2 regions of the Pseudomonas sp. CBS genome follow, and region 2 is predicted to be linked to the other one. Evidence: riboswitches for the same ligand, from Rfam matches in the RefSeq annotation. Region 2 holds a riboswitch; the other holds the start of a gene.
What was found. Region 2 has a riboswitch for cobalamin ahead of cobW (cobalamin biosynthesis protein CobW). Riboswitches for the same ligand answer to the same signal wherever they lie in the genome.
Positions count from the first base shown of each region.

Region 1: it holds a riboswitch for cobalamin, as region 2 does, so the genes downstream of both, NVB75_RS06935 (TonB-dependent siderophore receptor) here and cobW (cobalamin biosynthesis protein CobW) in region 2, are expected to answer to the same signal.

Region 1 covers NZ_CP102929.1:1,530,900-1,536,088, forward strand. Annotated here, with positions in the region: gene NVB75_RS06915 (error-prone DNA polymerase) at 1-25, opposite strand, end outside; gene NVB75_RS06920 (DNA polymerase Y family protein) at 1-1,416, opposite strand; gene imuA (translesion DNA synthesis-associated protein ImuA) at 1,424-2,035, opposite strand; gene lexA (transcriptional repressor LexA) at 2,035-2,652, opposite strand; cobalamin riboswitch at 2,754-2,963, shown strand; gene NVB75_RS06935 (TonB-dependent siderophore receptor) at 3,057-4,991, shown strand; gene NVB75_RS06940 (ferredoxin) at 5,003-5,189, shown strand, end outside.
Region 2 covers NZ_CP102929.1:59,503-64,691, forward strand. Annotated here, with positions in the region: gene fabF (beta-ketoacyl-ACP synthase II) at 1-825, opposite strand, end outside; gene NVB75_RS00205 (helix-turn-helix domain-containing protein) at 939-1,457, shown strand; cobalamin riboswitch at 1,454-1,656, shown strand; gene cobW (cobalamin biosynthesis protein CobW) at 1,749-2,819, shown strand; gene cobN (cobaltochelatase subunit CobN) at 2,823-5,189, shown strand, end outside.

The DNA of each region.
Region 1 (5,189 bases), 1.5 Mb from region 2:
TCATGCGAACCAGCCTTGCAGCCACAGCGTGCCGCTTTCGCCCACGGTGCGGTAGGCCCAGCCTTGCTGGCCGGCACGAGTGCGCACCAGGTAATAATCGCGGCGCACATCGGCGCCATCCCACCAGCCGGATTCGATGCGCTCCGGGCCCATCAGGATGTGCAGACCTTGCTCGGCCAGGGGCGTCGGTTCATGCAACAACCAGCCCGGGCGTTGCACGTTGTTTGAGGGTGAGCACGGGCGAAGATCAGCACCGGGTTGCCAGGCGCATTCGGGGCGGTGGTCGGCGTGAAAGCGCAGGCCTTGCACCGCTTCGTCCCCCAACCGCGCCCGCAGGCGTTCGCGCAGTTGTTCCCACGGCAGGGTTTGTTGCGGGCGCTCGTCGAACAGGTCCTGGCGCTGGGGCACAAACACCGGCAGGTCCTGGGCCACCAGGCGAAAGCCACGCACCGGCGAGGTGACTTGCACCTGCTCCAGGCGGCCGCGGGCCAGTTCGAACAGCATCGCTGCGTCACGCTCGGCGCTGAGCAGGCCGACTTTGATGACGGTGTCGGGTTCTGCGGCGTGCTCCAGGTGCAGGTCAAAGCGCTGCACGCCACTGTCGCGGCCACACAGGAACGCCGATAAATCGCCGGTCAAACGGCGCAAGGGAAACAGCAAAGCCTGGTGGGACAGCACATCAAAATTCAGCTCGATGCGCACATCGAACTGGTCCGGCGGTTGGTAGAACGCCAGGGCCAAGGGCCGTTGCCCGCACAATGCATCGAGGTGCTTGAGTAGCGCCGCGTCGAAACGCCGGGCCAGGGTATGCCGGGGCAATGCCTGCACCTGGGCCAGGGTGCGCAGGCCCATACGCGACAACGCGGTGGCGGCGTGTGGGTCGAGGCCGGCGCGATCGATGGGGATCGGCGCCAGGGCTTGTTGCAGGCTGTGCTCATCGGCCACGGCCAGGCCGTCGTAGGCATTCGCCAGAATCCGCGCCGCCGCCGGGTTCGGCGCGGCGATGATGCGATGACGAAACCCCAGGTCAGTCAGTTCCTTGCGCAAGCGCGCTTCGAGCAACGGCCAGGGCCCGAACAGGCCCAGGCTCGACTCGATCTCGAACAACAACGCTCGTGGGTAATACAGGCTGACCTGGGAGCTGAAACGGTAGGCCCAGGCGGCGAGAAATTGCTGCCAGTATTCGATCTGTGCCGGCTCGTATTCGGCGCAGGCAAAGGCCTTGGTCAAGGCATGGGCTGCCGTCAGGGATTGGCCCGGGCGCAGGCCGAGTTTGCGCGCGGCCTCATTGACGGTTTGCAGCACCCGCCGCTGCGGCGTGCCGGCCAACAGGGCCAACGCCTGATCCGGTTCGGGGCGCAGACGCAGCACCCCGTCCAGCGCCAATTGCGGGAAGACAATACACACCCAGCGCATGCCAACCTCAGTGCCCAAGCGCAATGGGCGCGGGATGGGCCAGGCCGCCCCGGCACTTGAGCACCCGCACTTGCGCAGGGCTCGCCTCCACCGCCAGGCGCAACGCGGCCGGTGACGGGTTGATAGCCTCGTTCAAGGAGCGCCAGGCAAAGGCCAGGGTCTGGCCGGTTTCCGCCGCCACCTGCAAGCGGCGCAAGGCGCGGTCATCGGCCTTGCGCGGCCAGCACAGCACCGCGCCACAACTGCCGGAGCGCAGGCATTGCTCAACGGCCCACAGGGCGTCACGTTCATCGGCCTGGATCACGGAAAGCTGGCGTACATCCACCCCGGCGTTTTGCCAGGCGTGGGGGTACGGCGTGTAAGGCGGCGCCACCAGTACGATGCGCTCGCCGGCCGCCGACAACCGCGCCAGGGTCGGCCACACCAGTTGCAACTCGCCCACGCCCTCCTTCGCCATCAGGATTTCGCTCAACGCCGCTTCCGGCCAGCCACCGCTGGGCAGCACCGCATCCAGGGCCGCAAGCCCGGTGGGATGGACGCTGGCGGGCGGCGCGGCGGGCCGGCCTTTCCAGACCCGGCCGCCATTGAACAGCGAGTCCAGTGCAACGACGGCGCCCATCAGCCTTGCCTCACCAAACCGCAGAACACCCCTTCGATGGCCAGGTCCTGATCGGGCCGCACCACGATGGGTTGATAAGCGGGGTTGCGCGGCAGCAGGCGCACGCGCTCGCCGACGTGTTCGAAGCGCTTGATGGTGACTTCACCGTCCAGGCGCGCCACCACGATCTGCCCGTTCAAGGCCTCGGCACTGCGACGTACGCCCACCAGGTCGCCATCGAGGATGCCGTCTTCGATCATCGAATCGCCCTGCACCCGCAGCAGGTAATCCGGGGTTTTCGCGAACATGGCCGGGTCGAGTAAGAGGCGGTTGTGCACCTCAGCGTCAGCGCCGATGGGCAAGCCGGCGGCCACCCGGCCGAGTACCGGGATGTCCAGCAGCTCCGGCCGCGCCGGCTGATTGAGCAGGCGAATGCCGCGCGCCTGGTTGGGGTTGACCTCGATAAAACCGCCCTCGGTCAGCGCCAGCACATGCTTGCGCGCCACGCTGCGGGAGGCAAAGCCGAACGCCTCGGCGATCTCGGCGAGGCTGGGAGACTGGCCTTGCTGCGCGATACGGTCGCGGATAAAGGTCAGGATGGCGGTACGGCGGGGCGTTAGAGTCGTCATGGAGTACATTTGTACTCCTGTGGGAATTTTCTGGCAATATCCGTCAGTCGCTTCCCATGCAGCCACCGGAAAAGTCCCCGCCAAGTTGACGAACGGTCTTTCGAATGTTCAGATGCCGGCCTGTTTCAGGTGCCCCCTGCCGCCGTGCTTGGGGTGAAACGGGAAACCGGTGCCGCTCTTTTTTTGAGCCAGTCCGGTGCTGCCCCCGCAACGGTAGACGCGTGACCCCTTCGACACACCACTGTGGCCTGCGCGCCATGGGAAGGTGAAGGCGTCCATACGCGTGAGCCCGGAGACCGGCCTGGAATTCTGTTTGGCAAAATCCTGCGGTGGGCGGGCATGGGCCGGTATTGGCGTGTGCTCGGTGCCTACTCGTGCGTGCTTTTCGCGAAAGATACTTTTCCGAGAAGACTATGATTCGACCTTTCAAGACTCCTGTGCCCGGCCTGTTGTTCGGCTGCCTGTTCAGCCCCCTGCTGCTGGCCGACGACAACACCCTGGAACTCAAGCAACTCAACGTTTCCGCACCGTCGGTGGAGTCTACCACCGTGGCCGATATGGCCCAGTACGGCAGCAAGGTTGAGATCGTCACCCGCGAACAGATTGAACGCGCCGGCCCCGCCGCCGATGTGTCGCGCGTGATGCAGATGTTCATCCCCGGCCTGTACGTGGCACCCAAGAATGGCCCGTTCGACTACGGCACTTATTCCCTGCTGGGTGGGCGCAACGACGACACGCTGATCCTGCTGGACGGCGTGCGCCTGAACAACCGCCTGTACGGCGGCCTGTACCTGGACACCCTGCCCGCCAACGCCATCGAGCGCATCGAAGTGCTCAAGGGTGGCCAGAGCCTGCTGTTCGGCACCCAGGCGGTGTCGGGGGTGATCAACATCGTCACCCGCAGCCCGCAAACCCGCGAGGCGTCCGGCGAGGTGAACCTGGGTGCCGACACCTTCGGCGGCACCACCGGCGACGCCCGGGTCGAGAAGATTTTCAATAACGGATTTGGCGACCTCGGCTTGCTGGCCTACGTCAGCCGCAACGCCTCCGAGGGCTACCAGCCGTTTCGCAACCGCGACATGAAAAATGTCACCGACAAGAAGCGCTCCTACGAAGTCACCACCTTCGGCACCAAGGCGATCCAGTCGTTTGGCGATGACACGCGCCTGGAACTGTTTTACCAATACGCCGACGCCAACCTCGATTTCGCCCGCCCGGTGGACAACCACAAGACCACCAACGACCGCGTACAACAAATCGCTACGGCGACCTTCGAGCAAACCATCAACGAGCGCCTGAGCTACTTCGTCAAAGGGCATATCAACGATTGGGACACGCGCTTCACCCGTCTCAACAATGTCGAAGGCGGCGGCACCAAGGTCATCAACCACAACGACTACTGGGGCTTCACCGACTGGGGCGTGCAGGCCGAAGGCAAGGCCGTGTTGCCCGGTGAGCATGTGCTGGTATTCGGTTCCGACAACCAGTGGTTCAAGGGCCAGGACGATGTATTGATCATCGACGACAACAAGGCCCAGGCCCACGCGCTGTACACCCAACTGCGCCCGACTATCGAGGCGTTGCCGAACTGGCACCCGAGCATCGGCGTACGCCACGAAGCCATGAGCGGCGGCGACAGCGCCACCGTCGGCATGCTTACTTCGCTCTACGACCTCAACGACAACTGGGCCCTGCGCGGCCAATACGGCACCGCCTACAAACTGCCGAATGCCGAGCAACTGTTCGTCAACGAAGACGATGAGAAAGGCAACCGCAACCTCAAGCCGGAGAAGAGCCGCAACGCCGAACTGGGCATCGACTATAAGGGCAGCCTGCTGGCGCGGGACTTCAGCGCCAGCGTGACGCTGTTCAAGCGCAAGATCACCGACCTGATCACCCTGGACGATATCCAGTGGGTCAACGGCCAGGGGCAGATCCAGATGCGCGGTTTCGAGGCCGACGCCAAGCTGCAACTAAACGAGCAATGGAGCGTGCAGGCCGACATGACCCGCAACCTCACCGAGTCCCGCGCGGGTGTCACCCTCAACGATATTCCCGGCTTCTTCGCCCGCTCGCGGGTCGGCTATGAATCGGTGGACCGCCTATGGGGCGTCGGTACTGCCGTGCGTTACATCGGCGATATTGTCAGCTCGAAAAAGGTCGAGTACGGCAACTACACCGTGGTCGACGCCGACGCCTATCGCTACCTCGACAACGCCCACCAACACCGCGTCAGCCTGCTGGTAGAGAACCTGTTCGACCGCGATTACGTCACCAGCCGCGCCAGCAACGTCGACAACCTCGGGCGGCCGTTCACCTCCGAAGTACGCTACACGTATCGCTTCTGATGAGTACGCCCGTGGAAACTCATCCGGACTGGTCCCATGTGCCTGACCACGCCCGTCACGTGTTCCTGTGCACCGGCCCGCGCTGCACCCAGCGTGGCGCGCTGCAATTATGGAAAACCCTGCGCCGCCACCTGCTGGCACACGATCGCATCGAAAAACCTGGCGGCGTGCTGTTGACCCGCACCCACTGCCAGTTCC
Region 2 (5,189 bases):
GTCGGCACTGGTGCCATAGCCCACCAGCTCGGCGATAGGCGTCGCCCCGCGAGCCAGTGCATGCTCCAGTTCCTCGATCACCAATATCCCGGCACCTTCGCCCATCACAAACCCATCGCGGCCTTGATCGAACGGGCGCGAAGCCAGTGCCGGCGTGTCGTTGTAATCGCTGGACAGCGCACGCGCCGCAGCAAAACCGCCGAGGCTGACCCGGTGGATGCAGGCTTCGGCGCCGCCACACACGGCGATGTCGATTTCCCCTGCACGGATCATGCGCGCGGCATCACCAATCGCCTGTACGCCGGCGGCGCAAGCAGTGACGGGGGAGCCCAGCGGACCTTTCAGTTGATGCTGGATCGACACATGCCCGGCTGCCATGTTGCCGAGGAATGACGGAATCGTGAACGGCGAAAGGCGGCGTGGTCCTTTGCTGTCAGCCGTTCGGACGGCCTCGGCAATCGCGGGAAAACCACCCACGCCGGAAGCGATAATGGTCGCAGTACGTTCCTGCTGCGAGGGCGTTTTCGGACTCCAGCCCGCCTGGGCCAGGGCCTCTTGCGCGGCGGCCAGGGCAAACACGATGAACCGGTCCATCTTGCGTTGTTCTTTGGCCGGGATGACAGTGTCCGGGTCAAAGCCGGCTTCAGGGTCTTGGGTGCGGTCGAGCACTTGGCCGCCGATGCTGATTGCCAGGTCGCCGATCAATGCCTCGGGTAGCCTGCGAATCCCGGATTCACCGGCCAGCAGGCGCTTCCAGGTCTTTTCCACGCCGGTTGCCAGCGGGGTCACTGCACCCATGCCGGTCACAACAATTCGCTTACTCATGATCGCTTAGCTCCGCAAATTTCAGGTTGGTAGCATTGCATGGACGAAGCTATCATTATGAAAGTAACATCCGATAGCTTAAATTTCCGTAGCCGCCCCACAGAGGAACTGCAATGCAACGTAAGTCGCTGGTGAATGCCGAATGCCCGGTAGCCCGTGGAGTGGAGCGGGTAGGCGAGTGGTGGAGCATCCTGATCATGCGCGACGCGCTGCAGGGCCTGCGCCGTTTCGACGAGTTTTCCCAGAGCCTGGGAATCGCTCCGAACATGCTGACTCGCCGGCTCAACAGCCTGGTGGACGCGGGGCTGTTGGAGCGCCGGCAATACAGCGAGCGGCCGCCACGTTTCGAGTACGTGCCCACGCCGGTCGGCGAGGATTTCCGGGTGGTGATCATGGCGTTCGTCGGTTGGGGCAACCGCCATTTCGCCAACGAAGGTGAAAGCCTGCAATTGGTCGACCGGGAAACCCGGCGCCCGGTGGAAGTGGCGGTGGTGGACGCCGACGGCGCGCGCGTGTCCGTCGAGCAATGCAGCGTTCAAGCCGGGCCTGCCGCCAGCGAGGGCATGCTGGAGCGCCTGGCGCTGCTTCGCGCCAAACGCTCGGACATTGACCCGTCCCTGCGCACTGCGTAGCCTTGCACCTTCGAGGTTCTTCGGCCCAGGCCGAAGCTAAGAAGGGAACGCGGTCAATGCCGCGGCTGCCCCCGCAACTGTAAAGGGTTTATCTGACTGCCACGCCACTGCCTGAACAAGGCGGGAAGGCGCAGCCAGCGCCGGCCTCACCGCCGGCAAGCCCCAAGCCAGGAGACCTGCCTCGCAACCGATTTTCTACTTCAACCGGGCGGGGTGATCCGGTGGCGAATTCTGCTTCTGCGCACCCGCGCAGGGCCACTCGTCCCGTATGCCCGCCCCAAAGGGCATCCGATGAAAACACTGGCCAAACTCCCCGTCACCATCGTTACCGGCTTCCTCGGCTCGGGCAAGACCACCTTGCTGCGCCACATGCTGGATAACGCCCAGGGGCGCCGCATCGCGGTGATCGTCAACGAGTTCGGCGAGCTGGGCATTGACGGTGAAATCCTCAAGCAATGCTCCATCGGCTGTACCGAAGAAGAGGCGAACGGCCGCGTCTACGAATTGGCCAATGGCTGCCTGTGCTGCACGGTCCAGGAAGAGTTCTTCCCGGTGATGCGCGAACTGGTGGCCCGTCGCGGCGACCTCGACCATATCCTCATCGAAACCTCGGGCCTGGCCCTGCCAAAACCCTTGGTCCAGGCGTTTCAGTGGCCGGAAATCCGCAGCGCCTGCACCGTTGACGCCGTGATCACCGTGGTCGACAGCCCAGCCGTGGCCGCCGGCACGTTCGCCGCCTTCCCGGACCAGGTCGACGCTCAGCGCAAGCTCGACCCGAACCTGGACCACGAATCCCCACTGCACGAGCTGTTCGCCGACCAACTGGCCAGCGCCGACCTGGTGATCCTCAACAAGTCCGACCTGATCAGCCCTGAAGACCTGGCCCGTGTGCGCCTGGAAGTGGCTGAAGAACTGCCGCCGGCGGTCAAAATCATTGAAGCCAGCAGCGGTCGCCTGCCGCTGGACGTGTTGATCGGCCTGGGCGCGGGCTCCGAAGAACACATCGACGGTCGCCACAGCCATCACGATCACCACGAAGGTGAAGACCCCCTTAACCACGAGCATGACCACGACGCCTTCGATTCCATCTCCATCGAACTGCCCCAAGCCGACGAAAGCCTGCTGCTGGACGCTTTGACGCAACTGGTGGTCAAGCACGGCATCCTGCGGGTCAAGGGTTTCGCGGCGATCCCGAACAAACCGATGCGCCTGCTGATCCAGGGCGTGGGCACGCGTTTCGACAAGCACTTCGACCGCGCCTGGCGCGCCGATGAGCCCCGCGCCACGCACCTGGTGCTGATCGGCCAGGAACTGGACGCCGCCTTGCTTGAAGCGCAACTGCGCGCCGCCCTCAGCGTTTAACCCATGCACCTGCTCAGGACTCAGCCCGGCGGTTTCGTTTCGGATGACAACATCGCCGACCTTGGGCAAACCCCCGCCGAGCTGGTGATCCTGTGCAGCGGTGATTCCAGCCTGGCGCTGCTGGCCGAAGCGGCCCAGCAGTTGCCCGAGGATTACCCGAGCCTGCGCCTGGCCAACCCGATGCAGGTGCAGAACCATGCTTCGGTCGACCTGTATGTGGACGAGGTGCTGCGTCACGCCAAGGTCATCCTGATTTCGCTGCACGGCGGCATCGGTTATTGGCGCTACGGTATCGAGCGCCTGGTGGAGTTGGCCGAGCGCGGCGTGCAGCTGATCCTGGTGCCGGGGGATGATCGCCCGGACCCGGAACTCAGTGGCCTCAGCACCGTGGGTGCCGAGGAACGTGACCGGCTCTGGCACTTCCTGCGCCAGGGTGGTTTGGGTAATGCGCTGGATTTCTATCGTTGCCTGGCCGCCGGCTACCTTGGCCGCGATTACGCCTGGAGCGAGCCGCAAACCCTGCCGCGCACGGCGATTTATCACCCGCATAAAGCCAATGCCCGTCTCAACGATTGGCAGGCTGACTGGCAAGCTGATTTTCCCGTGGCGGCGGTGCTGTTCTACCGCTCCCATTTGCAGGCGGCCAACACCGGCTTTATCGATGTTTTTTGCCAGCGCTTGCAGGCCGCGGGTCTCAACCCGCTGCCGATGGCGGTGGCCAGTTTGAAAGAGCCCGGTTGCCTGACCGTGGTCGAGGATTTGCTGGACGAGGTGCACGCCTCGGTGATTCTGAACACCACCGGCTTTGCCCAATCCAGCCCCGAAGCCCCGCACCTGCGGCCGTTTCGCCGCAATATCCCGGTGATCCAGGCGATTTGCGCCCAGGACAACGAGCCCGGCTGGCAGGCCAGCGAGCAAGGCCTCGGCCCCCGGGACCTGGCGATGCACATCGCGTTGCCGGAACTGGACGGGCGCATCATCAGCCGGCCCATCAGCTTCAAAGACCTGGCCTGGCGCAGCGAGCGCAGCCAGTCGGATGTGGTGTGCTATCGCGCGCAGCCGGAACGCATGGACTTTGTCGCCGAACTGGCGCGGCGTTGGGTCGAACTGGCGCGGGTGCCGAATGGCGAAAAACGCATCGCGCTGATCCTCGCCAACTACCCGACCCGGGATGGGCGTATCGGCAATGGTGTGGGGCTCGACACGCCAGCCGCTGCGCTGAACATCTTGCGCGCATTAAAGACCGAAGGTTATCCGCTGCCCGACGTGTTGCCGGAAAGCGGCACGGCGCTGATCCAGGAACTGTTGGGCGGTGTCAGCAACGACCTGGACAGCCTCGACCTGCGTCCGTGTCACCAAAGCCTGGCGCTCGACGACTACGAAGCGATGTTCAACCGCTTGCCCGAGTCTAACCGCCAAGCGGTTCTGGCACGCTGGGGCACACCTCATACCGATCCGATGTTCCGCGACGGCCGCATGATGATTGCCGGCCTGCGTTTGGGCCTGACCTTCGTCGGCATCCAGCCGGCCCGGGGTTACCAGGTCGACGCCAGTGCCGTTTATCACGACCCGGACCTGGTGCCACCCCACGGTTACTTGGCGTTCTACTTCTGGTTGCGCCAGACCTACGGCGCCCACGGCGTGATCCACGTTGGCAAGCACGGCAACCTGGAGTGGCTGCCGGGCAAGGGCGTCGGGCTTTCCGAAAACTGCTGGCCGGACGCATTGCTGGGGCCGTTGCCGAATATCTACCCGTTTATCGTCAACGACCCGGGCGAGGGCGCCCAGGCCAAGCGCCGCACCCAGGCGGTGATCATCGATCACCTGATGCCGCCGCTGACCCGCGCCGAAACCTACGGACCGTTGCGCGACCTGGAGCTGCTGGCCGACGAGTATTACGAGGCACAACTGCTTGACCCACGACGGGCCCGCGAGCTGCAAAAGGACATCCTCAAGCTGGTGCGGGAAACCCGTATCGACCAGGAACTGGCCCTGGACGAAAACCTCGACAGCGACGCCGATGCGGCGATCTGGCTGCCGCGGCTGGACACTTACCTGTGTGACTTGAAGGAGTCGCAGATTCGCGATGGCCTGCACATCTTTGGTGAGTCGCCCGAGGGCCGGTTGCGCATCGACACCTTGCTGGCCTTGCTGCGCATTCCGCGTGGCGATGGCCGGGGGCCGCAATCGAGCCTGCTGCGGGTATTGGCCAAGGCTTTTGAGCTGGGTTTCGATCCGCTGGACTGTGCCCTGGCCGAGCCGTGGACCGGGCGCCGTCCATTGGTGTTGCAGAAGATCGACACGCAATTGTGGCGCACCGCCGGCGACACCCGTGAACGCTTGGAGCTGTATGCCGCGCGCCTGATCGAG